DNA from 2 places in the Neobacillus sedimentimangrovi genome. Region 1 is predicted to be linked to the other one. Evidence: riboswitches for the same ligand, from Rfam matches in the RefSeq annotation. Region 1 holds a riboswitch; the other holds the start of a gene.
What was found. A riboswitch is a leader RNA that binds a small molecule or an ion and turns the genes downstream of it on or off. The one in region 1 is predicted to bind thiamine pyrophosphate.
Positions count from the first base shown of each region.

Region 2: linked by a shared signal. The riboswitch ahead of thiM (hydroxyethylthiazole kinase) and the one ahead of tenA (thiaminase II) in region 1 are both predicted to bind thiamine pyrophosphate.

Region 1 is NZ_JAAFZF010000008.1:937-22,061, reverse strand. It holds gene GZA11_RS04910 (GntP family permease) at 1-819, shown strand, start outside; gene GZA11_RS04905 (L,D-transpeptidase) at 1,035-2,471, shown strand; gene GZA11_RS04900 (cytochrome c oxidase subunit II) at 2,735-3,139, shown strand; gene GZA11_RS04895 (malate:quinone oxidoreductase) at 3,280-4,782, opposite strand; gene GZA11_RS04890 (PBP1A family penicillin-binding protein) at 5,095-7,812, opposite strand; gene GZA11_RS04885 (VOC family protein) at 8,655-8,945, opposite strand; gene GZA11_RS04880 (acetylglutamate kinase) at 9,274-9,843, shown strand; gene GZA11_RS17025 (ABC transporter permease) at 10,064-10,360, opposite strand; gene GZA11_RS04870 (LysR family transcriptional regulator) at 10,674-11,546, shown strand; gene GZA11_RS04865 (type 1 glutamine amidotransferase domain-containing protein) at 11,761-12,420, shown strand; gene GZA11_RS04860 (DMT family transporter) at 12,526-12,957, shown strand; gene GZA11_RS04855 (DMT family transporter) at 12,970-13,443, shown strand; gene GZA11_RS04850 (energy-coupling factor transporter transmembrane component T family protein) at 13,590-14,321, opposite strand; gene GZA11_RS04845 (ABC transporter ATP-binding protein) at 14,318-15,907, opposite strand; gene GZA11_RS04840 (ECF transporter S component) at 15,885-16,481, opposite strand; gene tenA (thiaminase II) at 16,478-17,164, opposite strand; TPP riboswitch at 17,310-17,411, opposite strand; gene GZA11_RS04830 (MaoC/PaaZ C-terminal domain-containing protein) at 17,719-18,066, opposite strand; gene GZA11_RS04825 (MaoC family dehydratase) at 18,063-18,458, opposite strand; gene GZA11_RS04820 (acetyl-CoA C-acyltransferase) at 18,455-19,549, opposite strand; gene GZA11_RS04815 (AMP-binding protein) at 19,545-21,011, opposite strand; gene GZA11_RS04810 (biotin transporter BioY) at 21,069-21,125, opposite strand, start outside.
Region 2 is NZ_JAAFZF010000001.1:259,941-268,437, forward strand. It holds gene thiE (thiamine phosphate synthase) at 1-495, opposite strand, end outside; gene thiD (bifunctional hydroxymethylpyrimidine kinase/phosphomethylpyrimidine kinase) at 492-1,304, opposite strand; gene thiM (hydroxyethylthiazole kinase) at 1,297-2,124, opposite strand; TPP riboswitch at 2,451-2,560, opposite strand; gene GZA11_RS01335 (glutaredoxin family protein) at 2,670-2,921, opposite strand; gene galU (UTP--glucose-1-phosphate uridylyltransferase GalU) at 3,142-4,020, opposite strand; gene GZA11_RS01345 (HipA family kinase) at 4,674-5,456, opposite strand; gene GZA11_RS01350 (glycosyltransferase family 4 protein) at 5,422-6,567, opposite strand; gene GZA11_RS01355 (serine/threonine-protein kinase) at 6,618-7,595, opposite strand; partial or broken gene GZA11_RS01360 (group II intron maturase-specific domain-containing protein) at 7,876-8,497, opposite strand, start outside.

The DNA of each region.
Region 1 (21,125 bases):
TATGGTTTTATTATCGCCATTCCTACGGTATTATTAGCCGGACCTATCTTTACAAAATTAGCTAAAAAACTAGTACCAGATTCCTTCCATAAAACAGGAAACATTGCCTCTTTAGGCGAACAAAAGGTATTCAAACTTGAAGACACACCTAGTTTTGGGATCAGTGTATTTACTGCCATCCTTCCAGTTATTTTAATGTCGATTGCAACCATTATTACACTGATTCAAAAAACGATGGGGTTTGATGATAATGGTTTTCTGGCAGCTATCCGTTTTATTGGTGATGCTGGTACTTCCATGTTGATCTCTTTACTTGTTGCTATCTATACGATGGGATTGGCAAGAAAAATTCCAATGAAGGATATTATGGATTCCTGTACCACTGCCATCTTACATATTGGGATGATGCTTTTAATCATTGGGGGCGGCGGTGCCTTCAAACAAGTATTAATTAACGGCGGTGTCGGTGACTATGTTGCTGAGTTATTCAAAGATACAAATATGTCACCAATCCTGCTTGCGTGGTTAATTGCCGCCATTTTACGTATATCTTTAGGATCTGCCACCGTTGCAGCCTTGACCACTGCTGGTCTGGTAATCCCAATGTTAGGACAAACGGACGTGAATCTTGCATTAGTTGTACTTGCAACAGGGGCAGGAAGCTTAATTGCCTCCCATGTCAATGATGCCGGTTTCTGGATGTTTAAAGAGTATTTCGGCCTAAACATGAAAGAAACTTTTGCTACATGGACACTATTAGAAACGATTATCTCCGTTGCCGGTCTAGTCTTTATCCTTTTACTAAGCTTATTTGTTTAAAAAGTATAACGTTCAACAGTTCAAAAGCCCAAATGAAGAGTATAAATCTCCTCATTTGGGCTTTCTGTATTCTACAGTTAAAAAAATTAAATCCCACATAGTTCTTACTATTATATCTAGTAAATTAGTAGTAATATGTAAGAGGAAACCTTATGTTCCAAACAATTTTCTTATATTGGAAGGAAAAAGCATAAAGGTATTCAGGGGGTTATTACATGGCAAATACCTTACAAGAATCAAAGGAAAAAATAAAGAAACAACGAGTTAAGTCCCTTAAATGGTATAAAAACTGGAAGTGGATGGGACTCATTTCCCTTGTACTTCTATTTGCTGCAATTAGTTATTACCAGGGCACACATTTTAATGCAAATACTAAGATTAATGGTATAAATGTTGGTGGACTAACGGCTGAACAAGCATTACAAAAATTGCAAAAATCAGTATTAAAAAATGTCGTTTTCATTGGCGAACAAAAAATACTAGATGGAAAAGACACAAAAATGAATATCACCGACAAGGATCTACCAGCAGTAAAAAAAATATTACAAAAGCAACGGACTTTCTTTCCTTCAACAAAAGCAAAAAACTATTCGTTAATGTCAAGCGAAACAGATTACTATCGCAGTCAGACGCTAAAAAAAGAGTTGGAAGAAAAGCTTGTTGCCATAAATAAAACTTTAAAAGCACCACAAGATGCACAAGCTCATTGGCAACAAGGGAAAATTGTCGTAACGAAAAGTAGTAATGGGAAGCAATATGACATTGCTCGTCTATTAAAAGACTATGATAAGCAAAAATATACAAGTGAAATTCATCTGAATCCTGTTTACATTCAACCAGTTAAAGAAGATAGTGAGATTGTCAAAAATCAAAAGAAAAAGCTGAAAGAACTACTTGGGCGTACCTTGGAATATAAAGTACAGGATAAAGTTTATACATTTAAGGCAAACAAATTTATCAAGAGTGCTACGGTTTCCAAAGATATGAAGATCATAATCAAAGAAAGTAATATAAAAAATAAAATTGAAGAAATCAATGATGTACAATCCACTCTAGATAAAAATTTCACCTTTAAAACTCATTCAGGAAAAGTCATATCTGTAAAGGGACAAGGATACGGCTGGGCACTCGATGTAGAAAAAGAGACTGCATTGATTCATGAAGCCTTTGAAAAAGGGAAAAAGTCACTTTCTGCAACGAATATTGTTGGCCACGGTTGGAAAGGTGAAGGTTATGGATATGAAACATTAACAAACAATGGTATTGGTGATACATATGCGGAAGTATCCATTTCCGAACAACGGATTTGGCTCTATAAAAACGGGAAAATGGTCCTCACAACGAATGTGGTGACGGGTCGGCATGACACAGGGGAGGATACATCAAAAGGTGTGTGGTATATCCTTTATAAACGGTCTCCATACGTCCTTAAAGGGAGCAGAGCGGGCAGTTCGGCATATGAGATCGAAGTCAATTACTGGGCTCCGTTTACTAACAGTGGACAAGGATTCCACGACGCCAGCTGGCGGACAAACTGGTCAAGTAATGCCTATCTGACAGCTGGATCGGGCGGCTGTGTGAACGTCCAGCCTAATATTATGAAACAAGTATATGACAATTTAAGTGTTTACCAACCAGTAATTGTTTATTAATAAGGAACAAGGAAAGAAGCAGCGACCTGCTTCTTTTTTATAAGATTTTCACCTACGAGAATGGTCTAGCTCAAACATCGCACGACCGAAAGCGATAGCTTTTGGGAGGAGGCCATACGCCGCTGACCAGGGTGCTTCCGCTTTTCTAATAAACTTGACCTAAGTCAAGGAACTCAATTTCTCTTTTCCCTAAAATGACTGTAGAAAACAGATTTCTGTTTTGCCAGTTATAAAATTCACTTATATAAAGGAGACTGTATGCCATGAAAAAGCTTGGATTCCTTTTATTATCAGGTGCTTTAACATTTGGTTTAGCAGCGTGTGGGGGAACAGAGGAAGCAGCAAATACAAAAAAATCCAGTGAAAAAACAGTGGAAACTGCTTCTACCTCAGGAGTAGAGGAGTTTACAATTACAGCAAAGAATTGGGAGTTTTCTTCAGATAAAGAGTTGACAATAAAAAAAGGTTCAAAGGTTAAATTAAACTTAATTAACGAAGAAGGTATTCATACCATAAGTAATGAAGAATTAGGGATTGATCTGAAAGCAGATGCACCTGTTGAATTTACTGCTGAAAAAACAGGGGAATACGAATTAATTTGTTCGACTGTTTGTGGGGCTGAAGATGATCATAAGGCAATGAAACTTACACTAAAAATTGTAGAATAAAAGAATTTATCCTATTGCAAGAACTCTTTTAGTAAATTGTTATTTGTGAAAATCTAAGACAATCAGCTGGACATATTTTTGAAATATCTTGTCCAGCTGATTAATTTTTTATAAAAGATAAATCTTATCCATCAAAAATATTAACTATAGACTAGTTCTTTTTCAACTAATCCAAGCGTCTGGGCTGTTGAGTTATGAATTTCTTCAAAAAGCTTCTGGTTTTCTGATAATGAAATACCATAAGAAGGGATCATTTCTTTTATTTTTGACTCCCACTCTATCATATGTTGTGGGAAGCATTTTTCTAATACCTCTAACATTACGTGTACAGCAGTAGAGGCACCTGGAGAAGCGCCAAGCAATGCGGCAATCGAGCCATCAGCGGCACTCACCACTTCCGTACCAAATTGTAGTGTTCCTTTACCACCACTCTCGGTATCTTTAATTACTTGTACCCGTTGTCCTGCTACCACAATATCCCAATCCTCTGCTTTTGCTGTCGGAATAAATTCACGTAATTCTTCCATGCGTTTTTCATCCGATAGCATAACCTGTTGAATCAAGTATTTGGTCAGGGCTAATTCTTTTACACCTGCAGCCAACATGGTTAATACATTATTTGGCTTGACAGAAGCTAACAAATCCCAATTTGATCCATTTTTTAAGAATTTTGGTGAAAAGCCAGCAAAAGGTCCAAACAACAATGTTTTTCTGTTATCAATATATCTTGTATCAAGATGTGGCACTGACATCGGAGGGGCACCAACCTTTGCTTTACCGTATACTTTTGCATGATGCTGTTCTGCCACTTTCGGATTGTTGCATACCATAAATAAACCGCTAACCGGGAATCCACCAATATGTTTAGACTCAGGTATGCCAGTTTTTTGGAGTAAAGGAAGACTTCCGCCACCCCCGCCAATAAATACAAATTTAGCTGCGTGGCGTTCAATGGCACCGCTTTCGATATTCCATACTTTCAATTCCCATAAGCCATCTTCAGTGCGTTTAATATCCTCTACTTGATGTTTAAATCGAATATCAACATTTTTACTCTTTAAGTGGTCAAACAACATGCGTGTTAATGCGCCGAAGTTAACATCCGTTCCTGAGTCCATTTTTGTTGCTGCTATCGGTTCATTCAGTTTACGACCTTCCATGATTAAAGGAACCCATTCTGTCAGTTTTTCATGGTCGTCGGTAAATTCCATTTCTTGAAACTGTGGATGTTTTGATAGCGCTTCAAATCTTTTTTTCAAAAATCTTACATTTTCTTCTCCTTGTACAAGACTCATATGTGGAATAGGCCTAATGAAGTCTTGGGGATTACGTATCACCTTACTATTTACAAGATAAGCCCAAAACTGTCTTGAAAGCTGAAATTGTTCATTAATTTTTATCGCTTTCGTAATATCTATAGATCCGTCCGCTTTTTCGGATGTATAGTTAAGCTCGCACAATGCAGCATGGCCCGTCCCTGCATTATTCCACTCATTCGAGCTTTCTTCTCCTGCATTTTCTAGTTTCTCGAATACTGTAATTTCCCATTCCGGTGCTAACTCTTTCAGTAAAGATCCTAAAGTTGCGCTCATGATTCCGGCACCAATTAAGATAACATCCGTCTTTGTCCGTATGCTGCTCATGATAACCATCCTTATCCCTATATTTGCAAAAAAGAGTAGGCGCCCTTGCTTAGGTATTACCTATAGCCAGGCGGTATTCAGGAACACTTTCTGTTTCAATTATAATAATACCATAATCTATTATATTTTTTTATAGTTTTAAATTTCTTCTATAATCTGACAATTATAAACTACTAAATTATTTTTTATTTAGCACTTTTTTTGACTATAAAAACAGTTATTAGTCATCCTAACGCTTAGTATTTGAGGATTCCTTTGTTAGGAAAAAAAGGAGACTGTTTTAAAAAACAGTCTCCTTCACTTATCACACTATTATTGATTCGGGTTCTGATTTTGATTTTGGTTTTGATGTTGGTTTTGATGTTGGTTTTCGTTTTGGTTTTGATTTACATTTCCTTTCCCTGGTTTTGTTTCTCCAGCATTCCCATTATTATTGTTGTTGTTAGGATTCTCTATTCCATCTACTGTAACAGCAGTTGAAGTTGGTTCACTCGTTCCTGCATTATTGGATGCCACGACCGTAATGACATATTTTTGCCCTGGTTGCGGATTACTTAACGTTGCATTTGTATCTGTCGTCGTCGTTAAGGTTTGAGTATTTCCATTTATCGTATAAGTGACGATATAGCTTACATTTTGTGCATTGGCATTAGGATGTTTCCAACTGATAAAAATTTGATTCGAATTTTTATCATATTTAGCATGCAACCCAACAGGACTTTTTAATTTTTCATCCGGCCCTTGAACGGTTATGGAAGCAGATGCTGCATCACTTTTAACGCCTTCCCTAATAGCAGCTACATTGAATATATAGGTTTTTCCTTTCTCTGGGTTTTGCAGTACTGCTTTTCTATCACCCGTTGATGACAGGCTCATTGTTTTTCCATCCACAGTATAAGAAATTTCAAAGGTTGTTTCATTTTCAGAATTGTAATTCCAAGTTAATAGTATGCTGTTCGAAGCTTCATCATAAACTGCTTGCAAACCAGTTGGTTTATCAGGTTTTGGTGGCTTCGGTTTTTCTCCACCTTTTACATAATATTCATTTCCAGATTTGGCAACACTGTTAGGTTGTTTAAACGTTTCCTTGCTAGTACTTATCCTAGACATAATGGCCTTAAATACCAACTTAGAAAAGTCTGCACTTTGTTTTCCTAAATAATCATCTGACGATTTTGTTGTGGTGTACCCTGTCCAAACCGCACCGGTGTATTGCGGCGTATAACCAACAAACCAGGCATCACGTGTTGCATTATTCGGCAAACCATATTTCGCAATAGCCGATTTATCGAAGCTGGTAGTTCCCGTTTTACCAGCTAAATCAATACCAGAAATATTAGCCAATTTCCCTGTACCAGAATCAACAACCGTACGCAACATATCTGTTATGAGGAAAGCTGTATAATCCTCCATTACTTTCTTTTTACTTGAAGCCAAATCCTTTTCAGTTCCATCAGGATAAATAACTTTTGTAACCGTATATGGCTCTATATAATAACCACCATTTCCAAATGCGGCATATGCACCCGCCATAATTAGTGGAGAGGCTGCATCTATTGCACCAATGGCATTTGATTCATTTGCTTTTTGTTCATCTGTAATTGGGAATCCAAGATTATTGGCAAAATTTGTCGCATAATCGGCTCCTACTTCTTGATAGGCTTTTAAAGCCGGTATATTGCGAGACCATGCCAAATGATCCCTTATGGTTCTATTTCCAACATAAGAACGGCTAGCATTACGAATTGGAGTTCCATTTGAATACTGGTACGGTTCATCTTTTAAGATATGTCCTGTCGACCACTTAAATTTTTCAATGGCTGGGCCATAATCAAGAATAGGTTTTATTGTCGAACCAGGATGACGTTTAATCTTGGTGGCATAATTATAACCACCAGTTTGATAATGTCTTCCACCACCAATTGCTTTGATAGCGCCTGTCTGAGTATCCAAAATGACAACTGCTGACTGCAGTCTCTCATTATCCGGATAATTAATATACTCATTAGTGGATAGGGCTTTCTCCGTTATTTGCTGGATTTCCGGATCGATTGTTGTATAGATTTTTAATCCGTCTTCAAATATGTTTGAACCTGTTTTGTTTTGAACTTCCTCAATGACTGTGTCAACAAATGCTTGATATTTATTTCCTTGTTTTTGTTGAATATTTAACGTATCTTCAATCGGTGTACTTTGTGCTTTTTCCATTACCTCTTTGGAAATATAGCCGTGTCGGTTCATATATTGGAGAACCATATTTCTTCGTTTTTCTGCCCTTTCAAGATTACTTTCCACAGTCGGAATATAGTTATTCGGACTTTGCGGAATTCCTGCTAGGAGGGCAGCCTGTTCAAGTGTCAATTTATCTAGCTCATCCGCCTTTAAACCGAAGAATCGTTCGGCGGCTTTTGCTACACCATAAACGTCACTTCCATACAAATTCTTATTAAAATACATTTCCAGAATTTGATCTTTTGAAAAACGTCGTTCTAATTGAATGGACAAATACCATTCTTGCACTTTTCGAGTTAGCGTCTTTTCTGGCGATAGGAAGGAATTTTTCACAATTTGCTGTGTGATCGTACTTCCACCTTGAGAAGTGCCAGCTGTGATATTCGTGAAAACGGCAACAAGTGTCCGTTTCACATCAATTCCGTGATGTTCGTAAAAACGAGCATCTTCTGTAGCCAACACTGCATTTTTGAGAACATCCGGTATTTGATCAATGGTAATATCATCACGCTTTTCTTTACCCACTTCGGCAATTAAAGTTTTCTCATCGGCTGCATATATTTCCGATGATAATGGGTCTTTTAATAACGTTTCATCAAACTTTGGTGCATCTTTAATAATCCATGCAAATGCACCAATCCCAGCTAAAATCATAACAAGGCCTAGAGTCAAACAAATAAAGAAGATTTTTTTCCATACGCTCTTTCCCTGCTTCTTGCCCTTTTGACCCTTTGAAGCATTTTTCTGCTGTTCTTGTATTCTTCTTCGCTCTATACGAGAGCGATATTCTTCTGACATGTATCTCATCCTCCCTTTTAAAAACGGATTCCAAATAAACCCATTTAATTTCTATGAATTCATGACGAATAAATTATACTTGATTTTATAAAAAAAAATAACGCAATGCTCAATGATTAAACATCTGTTCCATGGAAAAGGATACACTCTTTTTTTTGTAGTGAAAAGAATTTAGCATTAAAAAATGGCGTGTATTCTGGTTTAGCTTCTCACGCCTTTTTCATTATTTTGGTCTTATTTATACTTTTTCATTTGTCTTTCACGTTTTGAAGTACCTTCTATCCTACTTCTAAAGACTTATTCAACAATAGTTTGCTAAATTAAAGTCTAGTACATTTCATCAATCCATAACGGCCTGTACACGTTCTTGTAAGATCAACCTTATCAGTTAATATAAAAAATGCCATCTGTCCTAGTAAGCTCCCAATTGCTAGGAAATAACATAGAAAAACACATGGGCAGACCTGTTATTTCAATAAAAACGAAACAAAAGACCTGCCCTTATGGTTATTATTGTAAATTACTAAGTCTATCCCTTAGTTTTACCTTTAATCCTAACAAGATGACCTCTAGTCCAAACTCAAATTCTTCTAGAATATTTAATAAAATTTGTTCCTTATCTGTCCAATGCTTTTTTATAAATGTATTCATTTATAGAATAATGAAGGAAAAGATTTGTTAATCAAATTAAACATTCAAAATTTAAGATAGTAATACAATAACTTGGTAGATATAATTATCCAGACAATAAGGAAAATAAGCACACTATTACTTAGTTTTATAATTGTGTAACAAGAATAAAAGTTACACCAAACTTGTCCATTACAGTACCAAATGCAGGGCTAAATGGAACTTCTTACCTTACCCTCTTGCTGCAAGATTTCAAAGATTTTCTTTGTTCTTCTCACGTCATTTATTGAAATATTTATGGTTACAACTGCATTTTTATTATGTTGTATATTATGTACTTGCTCTGTATTACCGTCTGGAACAGATATATTTGGAGCATCAAATAACATGAGTTTACTTTCTCCAATTTGTAGCATCGCGTTTGCTACACGTTCCTTTAATGCCTCTGGGCAAGGTACTGACATCTCTCCGTAAGTTTGAATATTTAGGATTTTGGCATCCAAGACCTTTTCATAAAAATGAACAGCCTCTTTTGCGTTCCATTCATTACAATACAGGGGGTAAGTCTAAAAGTCATGAATAATCAACTCCTAAGAATAAATTTAAAAATAATCGATAACGAATTCAAATTTAATTGATCATCAATTTTAATATAGTTCCCCTCACCCACAATATTTATCATTTTTTTAAAATTTCCTTATTGAGAAGCTGCCTTGAAACCCACCTTCGTATCTTTAGTTAAAATCAATGATTACAAATTATGAATAAGTAGAAACAATTTTTTTAAAATCTGAATATACTGGAATGATTTTAGATTGTGGGGGAGGAACCATGAAAAGAACTTGGTTCAAAGGTTCTTGTATTAGTGAACAGGAAGTTCGTTTAAGTAATGCTATGCGTTTAACCTGGGAACAACACGTGTATTGGACAAGAATGACAATCAATAGCATAGCCTTTAATTTACCTGATTTCGACGCTGTTACCGCACGACTTCTCCGAAACGCTACAGATATGGGGAATTTACTAGCACCTTTCTATGGAAATAGAATTGCTGAAAGGTTCAGCAACTTAATCAGGAATCATCTGGTTATTGCTGCTGAATTAGTCCAAGCTGCAAAAGCAGGCAATCAAAATGCTGTAGCAGATGCAGAAAAACGTTGGTACGCAAATGGAGCAGAAATTTCCAAATTCCTAAGTACAATAAATCCTTTTATATCAGAAATAAAATTCAGAGAAATGTTTTTCGAACACCTGGAACTTACTATACAAGAGGTATTATTCATTCTCCAAAGTAATTTTAACGCTAGTATCAACGTATTTGATAAAATTGAAGCGAACGCCTTAGAAATGGCAGACACTCTCACGATTGCCATTGTGAAACAATTCCCTAGAAGGTTTTAAATTTAAAAATATGAAGTCAGTGCCTGCTCCCAATGATGTAATTCTATAACGCATTGAGAACAGACACTGTTTTTTTAAACCTTTCACGGTTGTAACTGATTACTGTTTTCTAAAAACTTCTTTATTGTTCACGGAGAGTATTGTAAAAACTGCACCTATAAATGTTAAGGTTCCTGCAGCATTTTTATATAAATATAAAAATTATTATCTACTAACTTTTTTAAGCAAAATTGCGAACATCGTTATTCCGTCCAAATTTATAAATGGAAAATAAGAAAAATACTGCTGTAAATTCTGGTAGAATCATTAAATTAATGTAAATGCTACCAAAAGAATGTCCAAGCTGTAATTGGCTTATTGTATTAAGCACCCAGTGTTGCGGCATAAATTGAGCAATTCGTTGAACAACTTTAGGCATAAGGTCAAAGGGCCAAAAACACCCTGCCAACAGACACGACGGGATTAAAATCAAGGTATGCAGTGCACCAGCAGCCCTAGAGCTGGATGCGAAGGACACGATGATTAGCCTATAGCTTTTTTAAGCTTGATACCATAAATTTTAAATTATCTTTTAATTTCCCATTAAACTCACTTCTACCTTCAAAACCATCCAGAATTCCTCTTAAACTCCATTTCTATAAGAACTTTTCCCATCCCTATTTATGAAATGACATTTAGTGTTCAATGAATCATGATCAATTTTTCAGATGTCCATATAAGATGATTCCTTACATTTGTACATTTAATAAGGGAAAATTATGCTTTAATATAGGAAAGACTATTCTTATCGATAAGACTGCTAATTTTAGCCTAGTATAAGAGGTGATTTGATGATAGATCTTGAATGGTATAGGAGTTTCATTTATATATATAAGTACAATTCAGTATCCGAAGCGGCCAAAGCCCGAATTATGACACAACCTGCATTGAGTCAACACTTAGCCTCATTAGAATCAGAAGTTGGCGAACCTTTATTTACTAGAACTTCTAGAAAAATGGTGCCCACGGAAAGAGGAAAGGAGTTATATTCACAAGTAGCCCCGCTTATTGAGTCATTAGAAGTGACTAGTTTAAGTTTTCACTCTACCTCTTCTCCTGCTCTATCCATTATAAGAATCGGCTCTGCAATTGAATACTATTATGAAAATATCCTTTCAAAACTTAACAAATTTAATACATGTACTGTTTCACATTTTGGAACTGCCGACCAATTACTTGAACTATTAAAGGAAGATAAAGTAGATATCATTATTACTTCACAAAAGTATCAATCACCCGAAATTGAATACTTGTTTTTATGTGAAGAGGAGTTCGTAATTGTTGCACCTTATCACTTACAAATACCAGAGAATATAGATTTAAAGTCTAAGGAAGAATGGCTTTTATCTCAAAAATGGATTAGTTACGGATTAGATTTACCAATTATTAGAAGGCTATGGAGAGAACACTTTAAAAAACGGCCAATTATTAAACCAGTTCATATTATTCCTAATTTACACCTTATTTTAAAAGCTATAGAAAGTGGAATGGGAATCAGTCTAATTCCGACTTTTATTCTAGTAAATTCAATGCAAGAAGCAAAATCAAAAGTATTATTTAAGGAGTTAAAAGTAAGCAACAAATTATATATTGCATATAAAACAAAAAATAAACATTTGCCAGAAATCAATAAAATAGTAGATACACTTTCAATGAAAAAATAACTAATTATTCAATATATAGTCATTCAGTATATACTGGATGACTTCTTTTATTTTCTTAACATGCATTCATTTATCAAAATGATGCAAAGTGTAACCTTCCCGTTTGATATAAATATATTTATATATAACCCATAAAAATATAATTTGTTTTATAGTTAATCTGGACTTAAAATAACCAATGTAACAAAAATCATTTTCATGGAGGTAAAACCTTATGACAAAAAAGATTTTAATGGTTGTTACTAATCATAAAGAACTTAGTAATGGTAAACAAACAGGTGTTTGGTTATCAGAATTTGCAGAGGCGTATATAGAATTTTCGAAAGAAGGGTACCAAATTACAGTTGCAAGTCCCCAAGGAGGAAAAAGTACAGTTGATCCAGCTAGTGCAAATGAAAATACTCCTCAAGAGATTTTAGATACTGAAAAGTATTTACAGAACACTATCAAGTTAGATGCACTATCTTCTCAAGAATTTGATGCAATTTTTCTACCAGGGGGGCATGGTACAATGTTTGACCTTCCTAATAATAAAAAACTTCAGGAATTATTACGGGACTTTTTTGAGGAAGGTAAGATTGTTGCTGCTGTTTGCCATGGTCCTGCTGGTTTAGTAGGAGCTACATTATCTAACGGTCGACCTCTTGTTGCCGGTAAACGCGTTAATGCTTTTACAGATAGAGAAGAGGCTGATACGGGACTTAGGGATCAACTTCCATTCCTTTTGGAAAGCAAAATTCGCGAATTAGGGGCTATTTTTGTGGCTGCTCCAAACTGGTCTACTCACTTCGAAGTGGATGGCAATTTAATTACAGGGCAAAACCCTCAATCTACATTGGCTGTTACAAAAGCAGTAATAGAAAAATTAGGTTAACTTTTGGGAGACTGATAATAACCATAATCAGTCTCCTACTTACATGTTAGATTTTTATTAGATAAGGAATGTCTCAAATTAAAGATATGAATGGAGGGATTATGCTTGAAAAATATTCTATTTTATATAATCGCATTATTAGCCGGTGTCACATTAAGTATAGAAGGAACGATATATGCGGAATTGGGGGAATCCATTGGAAAATTAGAAAGCAGTTTATATAACTTTGCGGTCGGATCGATTATTCTAGGAATTGCTCTTCTTTTTTTGGGGAAAGGTTCTCTGTCTTATACGTTTAAAGCACCAAAGTGGCAATTATCAGGGGGACTGCTAGGCGTTATTTATCTAACTATTCTCGTTATTGGTATTCCAATTGTAGGAGTTGGATTAGCAATGAGTAGTGTTGTAGTTGGACAAATGGTGATGAGTATGATTATTGAACATAAAGGCTGGTTAGGTAGTCCAAAAATTAAAGTGAAAAAGGAAAAAATCATTGCTGTTGCATTAATGATTGTTTCCTTAGTTTTAATCTATTAAGGAGGGATTATTATGTCAATTATTATATTACTTTCTTCCCTCATTGGTGGGATTGTGTTAAGTGCTCAATCTTCTATTAACGGTTCATTCAGTAGCAAAGCCGGTACGTTAGAAAGTGCATTTTTAACTTTTATTACAGGAGCAATGATACTTTTTATCGTCGTTTTATTTTTTGGAAGTGGTAACCTATTAACTATTTTTGAGGCACCAAAGTGGCAATTAAGTGCGGTTTGGTTTGGAGTAGGATACTTATTTCTAACCATACTTGCAGTACCTAAAATCGGAGTCATTGCAACGAATCTCTCAGCCATTATTGGCCAACTTTCTATGGGATTGTTGACTGACCACTTTGGCTGGTTTGGTAGCATTCAAATTTCATTGGACTACCATCGAATAATTGCAATTGTATTAATGTTTATATCCCTACGTTTGATTTATAACGCTAATAAGAAAGATCGTAATGAAAAAGGGTATTTATCTAAATAACCTAAATAAGTATATAACAAAAAAGACAGGACAGTACCTGTCTTATCTGTTTCGATCATAATATTTAATAGTTTGTGTGAAATACTGTTGGATTCTGATTCACCACACCTATATCATCGACAATTTTTTTATTATTGAATGCTTAATTATAAAAAAGTCATTCCTATAACAACAGATACTAAAGAAAGTAAATAAGCCCAGTCTCTTGATGCAATTTTAGTGGTTCGGTAATAGGTTCTATCCTTATTCCCATTAAAACCACGTGCTTCCATCGCAATTGCTATTCTTTCAGATTTCCTGATTCCATGTGTAAATAACGGCAACGCATACCTTTTAAAAGCTTTCCACCCATTTTTTTCCTTGTATCCTCTAACTTTATGAGCAGTCTTCATTTGGTTAAGTTCAGATTGGAATAAGGGGATAAAGCGCAGCCCGGCTAATAGTCCATATGCCCATTTAGGTGAAAGTTTACATTGATGGATTAAACTCATAATGAACAATGTTAAGTCGGTTGTAGAAGTAAATAATAATCCATATGTAACAAACGCTAACATCCGTAAAGCAATCGTCAGGCCGTGATTCAAGCTTTCTTTCGTAATATGGAACCATGCCCATTGCCAAATAGTTTCCTGGCCTTCCCCAAAAGCAGCCATCATCCAAAAAATTAGAACAAAAAATCCAAAATAAGGTAATAACCTTTTTAAAAAATACGTGATTCTCCATCCGCCTAAAAAAATGCCAATAAGTACAGCTAAAATCCATATGAAGAAAGTCACTTTCGTATTCGTAATACTCATTAAAAGAAACATAACGAATAAATGGGCAAACAACTTACAGGAGGGATTTAGAGTAGCTAAGAATGAAGTATTTGCTTTCATACTAATACTCGCTCCCTTCGTGCATGCATTAGCTGATAATGAAGGGGTGGTATGATCTTAGTTTCCCGTAAAATAGCCTCGTCAGAAAATAAACCATATGGCGTTCCCTGATAAACTACTTTTCCTTTATTTAAAAGCAAGACTTGATCTGAATAATTATCTACCAAATCCATATCGTGAGTGACCATCATGATCGTTGTTCCGTGTTCCTGTCTTTCTTTTAGTTTTTTAATTAATTCACTTGCTGTTTTTTCATCTTGACCAAATGTTGGTTCATCAAGCATTAATAACACTTGATCAAACAATAACATGGTTGCCACACTCAACCGCCGTTTTTGTCCCAAACTAAGAGTTAAAGGATGTTCGTTCTGATAGGCTTCCAAACCAAACTCCTGTAACAGTTTTTTTGTTTTGGCATGAATGGACTCTTTCGGCCAATTTCTCTGCCGTCCGCCAAAAGCAATTTCCTCAAATACTGTGTCTGCTAAAAATTGAAGTTCTGGATTTTGAAAGACAAAACCTGCTCTTTCAAACAATTCACGATCGGACCATTTCTTTAATTCTTTACCTTGAATGTATATTTTCCCTTTATTTATTGGCTCCAAGCCAATTAAGCTTTTCAGCAAAGTGCTTTTTCCACTTCCGTTTTCTCCAACAATCGAAATCCATTCCCCTTTACCTATCACTAGGTTAATATCTTTTACAATTGACTTCTTTCCATAGCCTATTTCCAAATCTTCTGTATAAATGATCGGATTCTCATTTCCGTATTCTCTTGTTTTAACTTGACACTTTGTTTCTAGCTCTTTTGATAATTTAATAGATAATGGATGAGAGGGGTTTTCAATAACTTCGCTCCACTTGTTCGGAAAAAGCTTCGGCCGCCAAATTCCTGCATCTTTCATTTCGTTATTAAAATGACGGAGAATTTCCTCTGGATTCCCATTTCCAATTACTCTTCCGCCCTCATTGATCATAATGACCCGGTCCATCCATTCAATACAGCCGTCTAAAACATGTTCGACAAATACCATCGTTTGATTGGTCTTTTGAGATAGGTTATGTAATAACTCAAATATTTCTTTTCTTCCAGCAGGGTCTAACTGAGCTGTTGGTTCATCAAAAAACAACACTTCTGGTTCCAAAGCTAGTAAACAAGCCAAAGCCAGTCTTTGTTTCATACCACCTGATAATGTTTCAATGGAGGTTTTCTTATCTATTTTTAAACCTACATGATTCATCAAATCTGAAATGATTTCATCCATTTCATTTCGAGGAATGGAGCGGTTCTCAAGGCTAAAAGCTATCTCTTCATCCACATGAAGCATACAAAATTGAGAATCAGGATCTTGAAACATAACACCCACATTTTCTCGTAGAAATACTTGTCCTGTAACTTCTGCCTCCATATGCTCCGGAATGATCCCAGCAAGAGTGGAGATCAAAGTTGATTTCCCACTCCCGCTAGGCCCAAGTATTAATACCTTTTCCCCTTTATGGATGGATAGCGTTATATTTTTAAGTATTTTTTCAGAACGGTTATAAAAGCGGACAGAAAGATCTTTACAGCCCAGAAACATGTCCATTGATGTCTCCCTTTTTTCTTCTTTCTTTCATAATTGCATATTGTTCTAATACACCTGTTTTGGTCAGTGCGTCCACCACTACCTTTGCTAACCAACCGCCAAGAATGATGCCGCTTATAACATGAATCCCTAATGTCGTTAAAAATACCCCTGTAGAGTAGTATCCAAAACCATTTGCCAACAAGTTATAAATCATTGCAAAAACGGCCGCCAAGGCACCAGATAGCATTAAGGTTAGAAGGTTGTACCGCTTGTATCTGAATATGGCAAAAGCAATTTCAGAACCAATCCCTTGAAAAACCCCTATTAACAAGGCAGATAAGCCAAAATGGCTTCCCGTTAATAATTCCACTGCTGCTGCCGCAACTTCTGCTACAAATGCAGCACCTGGTTTACGGATAATGTAGGCAACAATAGGGCTGGCAATTACCCAAATGCCAAACATGAAACCAGCACCGACAGGACCTACCAGAGAAGAAATAGGAACCCACAGTGTAGACCATCCTAAATAAATCACACCGCAAATTACTGATAAAATAACGGCTAGAACCACTTCTTTCATTTTCCAAGTCATGAAGGTACTACCTCCATTTTTACAGGCCATTCTTCAAGTTTATAAGCCATATCCCAAAACATATATTCTAGCTGACAGCTAAGTAAGAAATGTTCCTTCATTTTTTCTTTTTCTTTGCTTGTCGCATCCTTTGCCCATTCATCGAGGCGCTCACAAAATTTGGTTGTAATGGAATCCGTACGATTGCCATAGAAATTGATCCATTCATAAAATGGATGAGAGCGGTCTGGATTTACTTCTTTTAATAGTCGTTTTCCAATTTCCCAATAGGTCCACGGGCATGGTAATAATACAGCGATAATTTCTCCCAATGTTCCTTCATGAGCAACCGTTAGCATATGACGAATGTATTGATGGGCAGAGGGAGCCAAAGGAAATCCCTGTAACTCCTCGTAGGAAACACCTGCAACTTGACAAAAGTTATTATGAGGATGTGTTTCACTGTTTAAGATAAAGGAAATTTGCTTATTAAACATTTCCATATCTTCTCGATTTTCACACTTTGAAATAGCAATTCCATAGATTCGTATAAAGGAACTTAAATACTCAAAATCTTGTTTTACATAATGAATTAATTGCTCCTTCTTCAAATCTCCATTTGCAATACCTTGAACAAAAGGATGCTCAAAAATAGCATTAAAAATAGGATTTGCTTCTTTTCTTAGTTCTGCAGAAAAACTCATACCGATTTCCTCCTTAGTTAGTTGTAATCGGAAGACGCTAGTTTGGAAGCAGCTTTAAAGTGAAACAAAAAAACCGCTCCAAAAATGGAGCGGCAGAATAAATATAAATATACAATGTATAAATATACCCATGTATACATATACTCATGCACGGACTCCACTTTCCTACGCTAGTATGAACTAGATCAGGTTCAAAGGGTCCGGGATATTCCCGTCTCAGCCAAAAAAGGCTCCCCTAGTGTCTTCCTTTTAATTCCTATTTAATTCAATTACCACTTTACACACACTTTTCATTAAAGTCAACAAAATTTATTCATAGGCCACACGATAATATTTGAAAAAAATAAAAAAACCCTGTTTAGTAATGGTTTGTTTCAAGTAAATGAATATAAAAAACTTCTCTATTTATGGTACGGTTCTCCGTAACATATCAAAATAAGATTCACCTTATTTAACAAAACTATATAGCTTTTAATTTCCCCATTATCAAAAAAATCGTGCGATCCCATATGATTGCACGATTTGTCAGTTGTTTTTTATGTTCATCGGGGATTTCATCTAGTTACTATCAACCATCCTTTTATGACTACTCTTTTCCTGCATTTTCCTTCTACTCTAATTTTATTATCCAATTGTTTTATATTCAAAGTTATTTGATCTCCCAAATATACTGGTGAGGTAAATGTAAATTCATACTTATACACCCACTCTTGTGGAGCGAGAATTTCGTTTGAAACTATCCCTAACACTTTAGCCACTGTTAACATCCCATGGGCAATTTTATTTGAAAACCCTTGTTGTTTTGCCACTTCTATATCTAAATGAACGGGATTGTTATCACCTGAAATTATGGCATATTGTTCAACCTCTTCTTCGGTAATATTAAAGGTAAAATTTTTCATGTTAAACCTTCCAAAATCAAATCTGATTCTCCTTCAAAACAAAGTTGTCCTTCATCATTATATAAATAAAGAGTTTGTTTAATAAAAGTAAAATTTTGACGTTGAAATGGTTCTGTCACTTCCACTATTGCCCTATAGATCTCATCTATATACATTCTTTGATGTTGAGTGCATTTCTGTTTTCGATGAATAATAGGCTGTTGAAGTTCCCATGGGATTTCAAGCCATTTATAAGCTATCATTGGCATGGTTGGAGGAAGAGGGGTTTTTTCGAAATGATAACCTTGGACCCTTTCAGGACACTGATAGATAGCATTTTGATCACCAATCAATTGGACAAATCGTCTCACATCTTCTTGGGTAAAGCTCACTTTAAATTCCTTCAATTTCATGTTGCCACCTCGAATAGGACTGCTTCTCCGATTCCTCCAGCACTGCCCAGTGCCGCTAGTACATATTTAGCATTCTTTCGTCTTTGGACTTCATAGAAAAGCCTGGTGATCAAAATACTTCCTGAAGCCCCATAAGGATGTCCTAACGTTAAAGCTCCTCCGTGAACATTTATTTTGTCACAAGGAATAGAAAGTTCTTTCATACAGGCGACTATCTTCGAAGAAAATGCTTCATTAATTTCAATTAAATCTATATCAGCAACGGTTAACAAGTTTCTTTTTAATAAGGTTTGGATAGCTGGAATAGGGGCTTCCCCGGGATAATTAGGATGTACAGCTGAGACTTCACTGTCCAAAAATCTCAGGATAGGCTGGTAACCAAGTTTTAAAGCTACTTTTTCTTCCATGACAAGAACAGCTGAAGCACCGTCATGAATACCGCAACTGTTCGCTGCAGTAACTGTACCGTTTTTTTTAAATATTGGTTTCGCCCTTTTTAGTAGAGTTTCCAGCTTTCTTTTTCTAAGTAATTCTTCATCCTGGTGGTTTTCCTTAATCGGAATGATTTCTTGAGTAAAATACCCCTTTTCGTACGCCTCCCAAGTGCGCTCGTAACTTAAAAGTGCGTATCTATCCTGTAATTCTTTTGATATAGAATATTTTTCTGCTACATTTTCCGCGGCAACACCCATATCAGGGTCGCCAATTTGTTCAGGTGAGAATCTTGCTCTGGATGGAAATGGAGAAGTACTCGCACTTTCTACACCACCAGCAATATAACAACAGCCGGCTCCGCCTTGGATATAGTAACAGGCCATTCGAATGGCTTCTAATCCCGCACTGCATTGACGATCAATGGTAAGTCCTGTTACAGAAAGAGGTAATCCTGCTTCCAATGCAGCGACCCTAGCTATATTTCCACCTGGTCCAACAACATTCCCCAAAATAATGTCATTTATCTTATCTTCCAATCTATTCGCTAAATACTGGAGGAGTGGAGCGACAAGTTCATGCGGCTGAATATCTCGTAATATTCCTTTTACTTTTCCAATTGGTGTACGTTTCGCTAGGACAATGACTGCTCTTTTAATTACTGGTCACCTTTCTTTCCAATTGTTTTTTTAGCTCAGCACGAGCAATCTTTCCACTCGTTGTATATGGCATTTCAGATAGAAAAAACCATTTGCGGGGAATTTTATAAGAAGATAAATACTTATTACATAGTCTTTTTAACTCTAATGAACTTCCTTTCCCTTTTACTACAGCAGTCACAACCTGACCCCAATACGAATCTGGTAAACCTATTACGGCAACCTCCTCAACGTCCGGATGCATAGAAATCACTTTTTCTATTTCTTCAGGAAAAATATTAATTCCGCCATATAAAATCATATTTTGTTCACGGCCTGTAATATATAAATAGCCATCTTCGTCAAAATATCCCATATCATGGACAGTAGCCCATCCTTCTTCATCCCGAATCGAATGAACAGTCCTTCCATCAGAATCCATATATCCGGTTATTATCAGTCCACTCCTTACATAGACCTTTCCAATCTCATTGGGCCTTGCTAATCTTTGATCTTTTAGTCGAATTTGTACCTCTACGCCAGAACAAGACTTCCCAACAGATGCAGCCTTCTTGATTCCATCTCTTTCAGAAAGTACAGTAATAAAACTCAATTCACTAGCCCCATAAAACTCATACATGGTCATATTGGGGAAATGATTACGAATCTCCAATTTCAACCTTTCATACCACTTTGCACCCGATGAAAGAACTTTTATCGGTTCATTGATTAGAATTCCTTGTTTCTGAAAGGCTTCTAGCATGGTTGGAACGACATACATCGTTGTAATGGGGTAAGATTGTATCCATAAATGTCCCTTAATCGGTGAAAATTTGTCTAATAGATAGACAGTCCCCCCTAAATATAAAGTGCTAATGGCTCCATAAAGAAAATGGGAGTGAATTAAAGCTCCAGGAATGAAAACATGATCCAATTCATTTAATTCGAAATCAATACGGTTACACTCAAAGCTCGCCAGCCATGAATTCTGGGAGCGAACAAATGCCTTTGGTTTTCCAGTTGTACCAGATGTAAATCCTATGTAAAAAGGTAAATCTTCTTGAGTATCCCTAATTATATTGACTTCAAACTGGGAGATTTCCTGTAAAATGTCATCCAAACTCTTTAAATTTGGAATAATATGTTTATTCCGATAGAAAATTTCTTTTGTTGTGACAATGATTGACGGATTGCAAATTTTTACTCTCTCTTCTAACTCAATGGTTTTCCATTTCAAATCTAATGGAACTGCAATCCATCCTGCCTTAGCAGCCCCTGCAAAGAGTTGTAGGAAAGGAATTCCATTAGGCAAATGGATTCCTATTATTTTATTTTCTGAATGCAGTGAGTTGAGCCAATTTGCCGTTTGATTGACCAATTCACTCCAATTTTTATAATTAATTTGTTGATGATCAGTATGGATGGCTATTTTATTCGGGAAAATTTTAGCGAAATATTCGTAAGATTCAGTTATATTATCCATCAATATCCCCTCTATAAAAAAGACACATCAATTTGTCTCTTTTAAATTTAATATTTTCTAGTTACATTTATTGGGATAAATCGTTGCTAGTGAACTTGAGAATACTGGGTGCTT
Region 2 (8,497 bases), on a different contig from region 1:
AATTGGGGTGCTGTAACCTTTTCTTCTTAGTTCTTCAATGAGTGTTGTCCCGCGTGATGGTTTTGCATCTTTTTTTGTTTTTGTCGGAAAAACCGGGCCAATTCCAAAATAATCTGCACCATCCTTTAAAGCAGCTAATGCTTCCTCCATTGAATGTACAGAAACGCCCAAGATTTTGTTTCCTATCTTTTCCCTTACTACACTTGCTGGTTCATCCTCTTGCCCAATGTGTACACCATCAGCATCCAGGGCAAGTGCTAGTTCAATATCATCATTAACAATAAAAGGGATTTGATTCTTCCGGCACAAAGATTGTAGATCTTTTGCCAGATTAAACTTTTCAACTCCAGTCAGCGCTCCATCACCCTTTTCCCGAAATTGAAACATGGTGATCCCACCGTCGATAGCTTCTGCTAATACTTCTCGTGGATCCTTAAAACAATTGGTACTTCCCATAATAAAATAAACCTTTAGCATTTCTCTTAAATGGTTCATGAGTCAATCAACACCTTATTCCTTTTTCGATACGCCCAGTGGTTTGTAGGTCCATGTCCCTGGCCAATTTCAATTTCCTCTTCGATAGCAGCCTGAATAAATTCTTTTGCCTTTGTCACGGCCTCCAATACAGATAAACCTTTCGCCAACCAAGCGGTTATTGCAGCAGAAAACGTACAACCGGTTCCGTGCGTATTTTTCGTCGAAATTCGTTTGCTGGAAAATGTATAAAATTCTTTACCATCGAATAGTAAATCGACTGATTCTGAAGGATCTTCATCATGTCCTCCTTTAAGGACAATATTTTTCACCCCTAAATCAAACAGTCTCATTACCGCTTCCCTTTTATCTTGCGCAGTTCGAATAGACATATCGGTCAACACCTCGGCCTCCGGAATATTAGGTGTTATTACCAAAGCACGAGGTAATAAATATTTTTTCAAAGCTGAAATGGCCTCCTGTTGAAGTAAAGAGGCGCCTCCTTTAGCAATCATAACGGGATCTACCACCACATTTTTCCATTGATATCTTACTAGATGCTCAGAGACAGCTTCTATGATTTCAGCATTAAACAACATTCCAGTTTTAATGGCATCCGTACCCATATCCTCACCGATGGCTTTGATCTGTTGAGAAACTGCCTCCGCTGTCATTGGATAAACTCCGTGAACACCTAATGTATTTTGAGCAGTCACTGCGGTTAACGCGGACATACCGAAAACTTGTAACTCCTGGAATGTTTTTAGGTCCGCCTGAATTCCTGCACCGCCACCACTGTCGGAACCAGCAATTGTTAATGCCTTAAACATTTAAATCAGCTCCTTGTAATTTTTTATAAACGGCTAATTGAATCAATTCTTCCGGTGTAACCATCGCCAGCTGATTCAATAGTTCAATTTGAAAACTACCCGAGCCCTGTTCTGCTGTTTTTTTGGCCGCCTTTTCCGCTGCAATGCCATAAAAAGTTAAAGCAGCCGTTGAGGCACGTAGCAAGTCTTTCTCCACACCAGCAAATGCCGCAATGACAGAAGTTAATAAACATCCTGCTCCAGTCACTTTTGTTAATAGTGGGTGGCCATTTGATACTAAATAGGTTGTAGTTCCATCGGTTATGACGTCATCCTTTCCCGTAATGACCACAACGCAATTAAATTTTTGAGCAGCTTTAATGGCAAGATTAACCACATCCCCATTGGCCTCTCCTGCATCCACTCCTTTAATCTTCCAGTTTTCTCCAACAACATTTGCAATTTCAGCTGCATTTCCTCTAACAATGGATACTTTAACCTCATTCATGATTTTCCTAGCAGTTTCTGTCCTGTATTGGGTGGCTCCTGCTCCCACTGGATCAAAAAGAACAGGTGTTTCTTTTTCATTCGCGGCCTTTCCTGCCAAAATCATGGATTCAACTGTTTGCGGGTTTAATGTACCAATATTCAAAACTAGTGAACTAGCAAGCTGCGCCATTTCTTTCACTTCTTCAGCCGCATAGGCCATTACCGGTGAAGCCCCTAAAGCCAACAATCCATTCGCTGTAAAATTGGTCACAACTACATTCGTGATGTTATGTACTAACGGGTTTACCTCTCTTACTTTTTGTAAAGTTTCCGATAAAACTTTTTTATCCAATAGAACCTCCCCATTTCTAACAAAAAATCATAATAAATGCGCAAGCACCGTGGTTAGCGGCGTATGGCATCCTCCCAAATGCAACCGCTTTAAGTCATAGAATGCTTTTCTACAAAGCTTTCCTTGTGGTCCGATCCGACCGAGAGAAAGATAACACGAAAAGCAATTTGCTTTTCACTGTTGACTGATCATAGGGTGGTGAGCGGAGGACACTAGCCGCTAAAGTGCTTACGCATGAACATTATCGTTGTCGAGAATATTCGTTTTAACCATAAAAAACCAGGTCCAATAAATGGACCTGGATATTTAGAATGAAAAACCGTCAAATTTCACATGGTCTACTTTCCTACGCTGGTATTACCCAGATCAGGTCCAAAGGGTTAAAAACGTTCTCGTTTTCTCTCAGCCCGATCACAGGGCACCCCTAGTAGTGATTAAATATATTCAATTAATTACAATGTTAAACCTAAAAACTAGAATTGTAAAGAACTATGTAGCATTTCATATTTTTATAGTAATCATTTTCCTTGAAGAAAAAGTACGTGTTAATCGTCCATTTGGCATTTGGCCAGATTGATTAATTCCTTTAGTTCATTGTTAACTCCTTTGACCGCTCTATTTCCCATAACAGTAACAGGTACTCCGAGAAAACCATACTTCTCCAATTCCTTTTGATACTGCGGATTTTCAACGATATTACGTGTTTCAAAATCAATTCCTTCCTCGGAAAGAACTTTTTTTACGATCAAACATTCAATACAATCATTCGTAGTATATACAATAACCGGCTTGTTCATGGATAACTACTCCTTTTCATCTACTTAAGTAAATATAACTTATTAATAGACATTCCAACAATAACATCAGCCAATATAACCACATAGACGAAATATGTCTAATCCTGCGCTTTCCCAAGCAATAATTGGAGAATAAACCATTAAATTAAGAAACAAACGCCAAAATGTCCAAATGAAGAATGGACACTTTAGCGTTATATCATTATATAGTGCCAGACACCTATTGTAAATTTTTAGTTATCCCTTTCAAGTATTCATTAATTTCTTTGCGAGTGTCTGGTCTTTGAAGAGCGATGTCAATCGTTGCTTGAATGTAACCGGTTTTATTTCCAATATCAAATCGTTTGCCTTCGAATTTGTAAGCAAGGACAGATTGTTGTTTGTTTAGTTCATTGATAGCGTCTGTCAGCTGTAGCTCTCCGTCTTTCCCGTATGGAAGGTTCTCTAATATATGAAAAATCTCTGGTCTTAACACATATCTTCCCATGATTGCAAGTCTTGATGGAGCCGTTTCTTCTTTCGGTTTTTCTATTAAAGAATTGACATGATATAAATTAGGTTCTATCATAGCTCCTTTTGGTTCGATAATGCCGTATTTACTGACTTCCTTTTTCGGTACTTCTTGAACAGCTAATACTGAAGAATGATAAAATTCATATACATCTATCAGCTGTTTTAAGCATGGGGTTTCAGACATGACAATATCATCACCTAACAATACAGCAAATGGCTCGTCCCCAATAAAACTTTTGGCGCAAAGGATTGCATGGCCAAGCCCCTTTGGTTCTTTTTGACGAATATAATAGATATTTGCCAAATCACATATTTTTTGAACTTCCTCTAATTCCTTCACTTTATTTCTTTTTAAGAGGGTATCTTCCAGCTCATAGGATTTATCAAAATGATCCTCGATCGACCTTTTCCCTCTACCGGTAATAATAATAATCTCCTCAATTCCAGAATCAACTGCTTCTTCAACAATGTATTGAATCGCGGGTTTATCAACGATAACCAGCATTTCCTTTGGCTGCGCTTTTGTTGCGGGCAAAAAGCGCGTACCAAGACCTGCGGCTGGAATAATGGCCTTTCGGACTCTCATAATCTGTCTCCCTTCCACTTAACTCCTTAATTCTTTATATGCAAATAAAAGTAACCTCGTTCATAGAAAAGCGAAAGCACCCTGGTCAGCTGCGTTTGTCCTCCTCCCAAAAGCTATCGCTTTCGATCGTGCGATGCGGATGCTGCCGGAGCCTTCCTTGTGGAGATTCTCCAACTGAGATAAAGGAAACACGAAGAGCCAAAGGCGATTCGATGTTGACTTATCGTAGGGCGGAGAAGGAAGGCGTCTCGCAGCTAGGGTGCTGAAGCTAGACAATTCTCGAAGTCGAAAGGATATTTTCATATTTAATTAGAAAAGCGAAAACTCCCTGGTCAGCTGCGTTTGTCCTCCTCCCCAAAGCTATTGCTTTCAGTCGTGCAATGCGGATACACTCGTATAGTGATCACCAAATGAGAGGACGGAAACACGAGGAGCGGGGAAAATCAATATTGACAGATCGTAAGACGGAGAACGAAGGGGGTTCGTCACTCTGAAGATGGAGCTTGAAATTTCTTAAAGCCGAAAATATCCATTTTTTACTTAAAATAAAGCCCCAGACTCCATGTCTGCAGGCTTCAAAGACTGGCTAATCATGATACCAATTTTTCATTTTTCTAATCTGACGTTCAGCAACTTTAATAATAAACACCTAACTAAGATGAACCTTCTATCCCATGTAATGGTCGATATACTTTCTTAATAAATTTCTCAAGTAATTTAGGTAAAACTTTGTTACGCCTGATGATAAGTGCCGTAACGATTGCCTTTCTCTCTTCATTCGAAACATTCCATTCCTCAGGAATCAAGGTAACAATTTCTTCCATTAATAAAATAGGAAGCGTTTGGATCAGCTCCAATTGCGCGAAAAATTGCTCCTCCTCTTTTACATGCTTTGCTATAAATTTGTGTGTCGTGCTTGATATGATATTTGAGGGCAAATTTTCTAAATCCTCTATCCCCCAATCAAACCCTCCAAATATTTCTGCCTGGTCAATGATCCACAGGTGATAAGTGTTAGGCTGTTCTTCCCTCAACAAAATATTTTTCCTAGTCCGATCCAAATTGCCTACCCAATAATCAAATACAATGATACCAGCTAATGATGATTCATTAACAATCTGTTGAACATCCAACACCTGATGCCCATTTAAGCAGTTAGGAATATAACGTGAAGCAAATTGATACTTTGTGTAGTTTAACTCTGCAAGTTCGGGGATATGGGGGGAAAAGTCTGGAGGAATTTCTACTATTCGGCCAAAAGGAATTGGTAAACCAAGATACCTCCCCAAACAATAACCTACCCATTCATTCACCAATGACTTATTACATTGTGGCTGAAAAAATTTAACCGCATAATCATGACCATCATTAAATGTAATTAAATGATTATTTGATTTCCCATCAAGCTTCATTTGATAATCCGTTGGCTGAATCATTCTCTGTCACCTCACCTACCTGACTCCTGAATTGTTCGATGATGTTAAAGAGTAACTGGACATATTGCTCTGCAACTACATGGATGGCAAATTTTTCATGTACACGTTTAATAGCAGCCTCTGACATACTTTGATGCAATTTAGGATCATCAATAATTTTATATAGTTGCTTTACCGCGTCATCGACATTTTGACCGCGATATAGCAGCCCAGTTTCCCCATGTACTACCAATTCAGTAATCGGTCTAATTCTGGAGGCCACAACAGGTACACCGCTCACCATCGATTCAATAAAAGTATTTCCGAATGATTCTGATTTGGTCGTTGCTAAAGTGCATCCACCAGATTCGCGGATTTTAGCATAAACATGGGGCATTTGCTGATACGGAATTACCGGAAACCACTTTATAATATCAGTAAGTTCTTCCTGTCTCCATACTTCTGCGAATTCGTCTCGCTGAACACTTTGTGCACCGCCTATTAACCAAATCTCCACATCATCTCGTTCATTTTTTATCTTTTTAGCCACCTCTACGAGCATCGGCCAATTTTTTCTTTTATCAATTCGGCCAATCCAGCCGATAATCTTCTTATCGCTAGGTAAGAAAGGCTCATTTGAATAATCAATCTCATCGGCGGGTACTGCCCGATAAAATGATGTATCAACCCCATTGTAAATAACCTTAATCGGAATTCCTTCTGCAAGGATGGATACAAGCCGTTTTTGGTATTCTGATGGAACAATAATCAATTGAGGGGTAATGCCTTTAAACGACTTAAGATGAGGCTGAAGCTTTATTAATTCCGGTGTGCGTGCTTCAATAATGACAGGACCTTTATACTTGGCTTTCCGAATCCACTTATATGCGGCACTTGTATCAACTACAATAATCGCATCATAATTGTTCCGTTTAATAATTTTAATAATCTTCTTATCGTCCTTTGTTAAATAAACTTTAGCTACATCCTCCATAATATGGTAGCCACCATGATCAGTCGTATATAGAAATTCAAGTTCAATTCCATGTTTTTTTAAATATATGGCACGGTTCCGCCATCCAGCATTTACCCCGCCTACTGTGAGCAGACGCCAAATAACGAGTATTTTCAAGTCAGTCTCACCTCACTTATTATAAGATCCACTTTTTTTTCATTCTCATTTTAATAAAAACGACGAGGTTTCATTTTTATTCCAACAACTGCCCCCTCATACCGTTTTTTTGGTACTCCTACATGGTTCGCCTCTCTCAGATTAACTTTGCTCTTTTTAGTATCTCGTATTTTCTTAGATGGTTGTGGTTCCTCTCTTTTTAAGGAATCCCAGTGTTCATCTATTTTTTGCATCACCTTCTCAGGGTCCATTCCTTTAAGTATCATCATTTTAACCCATTCTTCTTTAAAAACTTTATGCACTAGTCCATAAAGCTGTTTAACATATTCCTTTTCATTATCTCTAATTAATAACTTCTCGCATAATTTATCTAGATTTTGTTTTTTAGTAGATTGGTTCATTAATACTTGACAAATTTGTCTAGACAGCTCCTCCATCCGTATATAATGAAGCCACTCATCATATAATTTTGGATTCAGCTCCTTAACGTGAGTAAGAAATTGTTGCTTTATTTCTTCCCCAAAAGAATTCAATAATTTTCGTGGATATGGATATACCCGATCTCGCCAAATCGTCCTTGCCACATCAATCACCTTTAAATTACCGTCTTCCAATAAATAAATTTGGCGTTTATGGTGATCGATCCGTTCAAATCCTATTTCTTTAAACGTCAATAACATCTCAATTAATTTAGCTGACAGCTCCGGTGTCAATGGCTGTGATTGTAGATATTCCCGTAAATCTACACCCTTGATCATATCCATGGCAATATGGAGCTTTCCTTTATCATGGACTTTTGGGAAAAGATTTGTATGTTTCCCCATTGAAAGGGCTTGATATTCTCTTTCACAATCCTCCTTATTACCGAATACCTTTACACAAATATCATCCGTAACTGCAAATACTGCTCCCTGTCGTCCTTTACCAATCATCTTTAATGAACTTTCATTCACTACTTCTACATCCGCATTAGGCACATTTCGGATATGAATTTTTTTTAACTCATTTCTCAAAAAATCTATATCCATATATTCCCTCCCCTTTCAACAAAGAAAAAACAATAATCTAAATGGATAGTTCCCATATACATACACCTATTCCATATAACCTCATAGCTTAATATAGTTAATTCAACTATGTTCAGAATGGTGTAGGCACTTTTCATCAAATTCAAAGATGGTGTCATACACTGCACGTGGACAAAAACCCTAATTTGTCCATATGGAGTGAACAAATCGAGTAGGAGGGGGTGACTAACCCCCGACCTCTCACACCACCGTACGTACCGTTCGGTATACGGCGGTTCTATTAAGATTGACGAAGAAATTCATAACGATCATATAGACTTTTCAACCCTCGTTGGCTCCAGTAGGTGTTCTCGAGGGTTTTGTGTAGAATTGGGCTGCAGGCAATTCTACAATATTTCTTTCTAGAGTTGCCCCATTCATGTGCTTTGTAGTCAGGCACACCTAAACCGATTAGTTTCCTCACGCTCGTTCTAGGATTTTTCCATTGTTTCCACTTACACATTCTCAGCCTTCTTCTTATCCATTTATCTAATTCTTTAAATTTGCTTGGAGTATCGGCTAAAGCGAAGTATCCGCACCATCCTATTAGATATCGGTTTAACCTTTCAATCCTTACTTCCATAGGAAGAGGTTTTGACCGAGAGGTAATCTCTCGAATCTTCATCTTAAAGCGCTTCATACTTTGCTGATCAATTCGTACCTTCGGTTCTTTGTTAATGGTAAAACTGAAGCCAAGAAATTTCCGTTTCCATGGTCGGTCAACTGCTGACTTGTCCCTATTTACCTTCAACTTTAGTTTCTGCTCAATGAACGCCGTAATAGATTCCATTACACGTTCCCCTGCTTTTCGTGACTTTACATAGATGTTGCAGTCGTCCGCATAACGAACAAACTTATGCCCT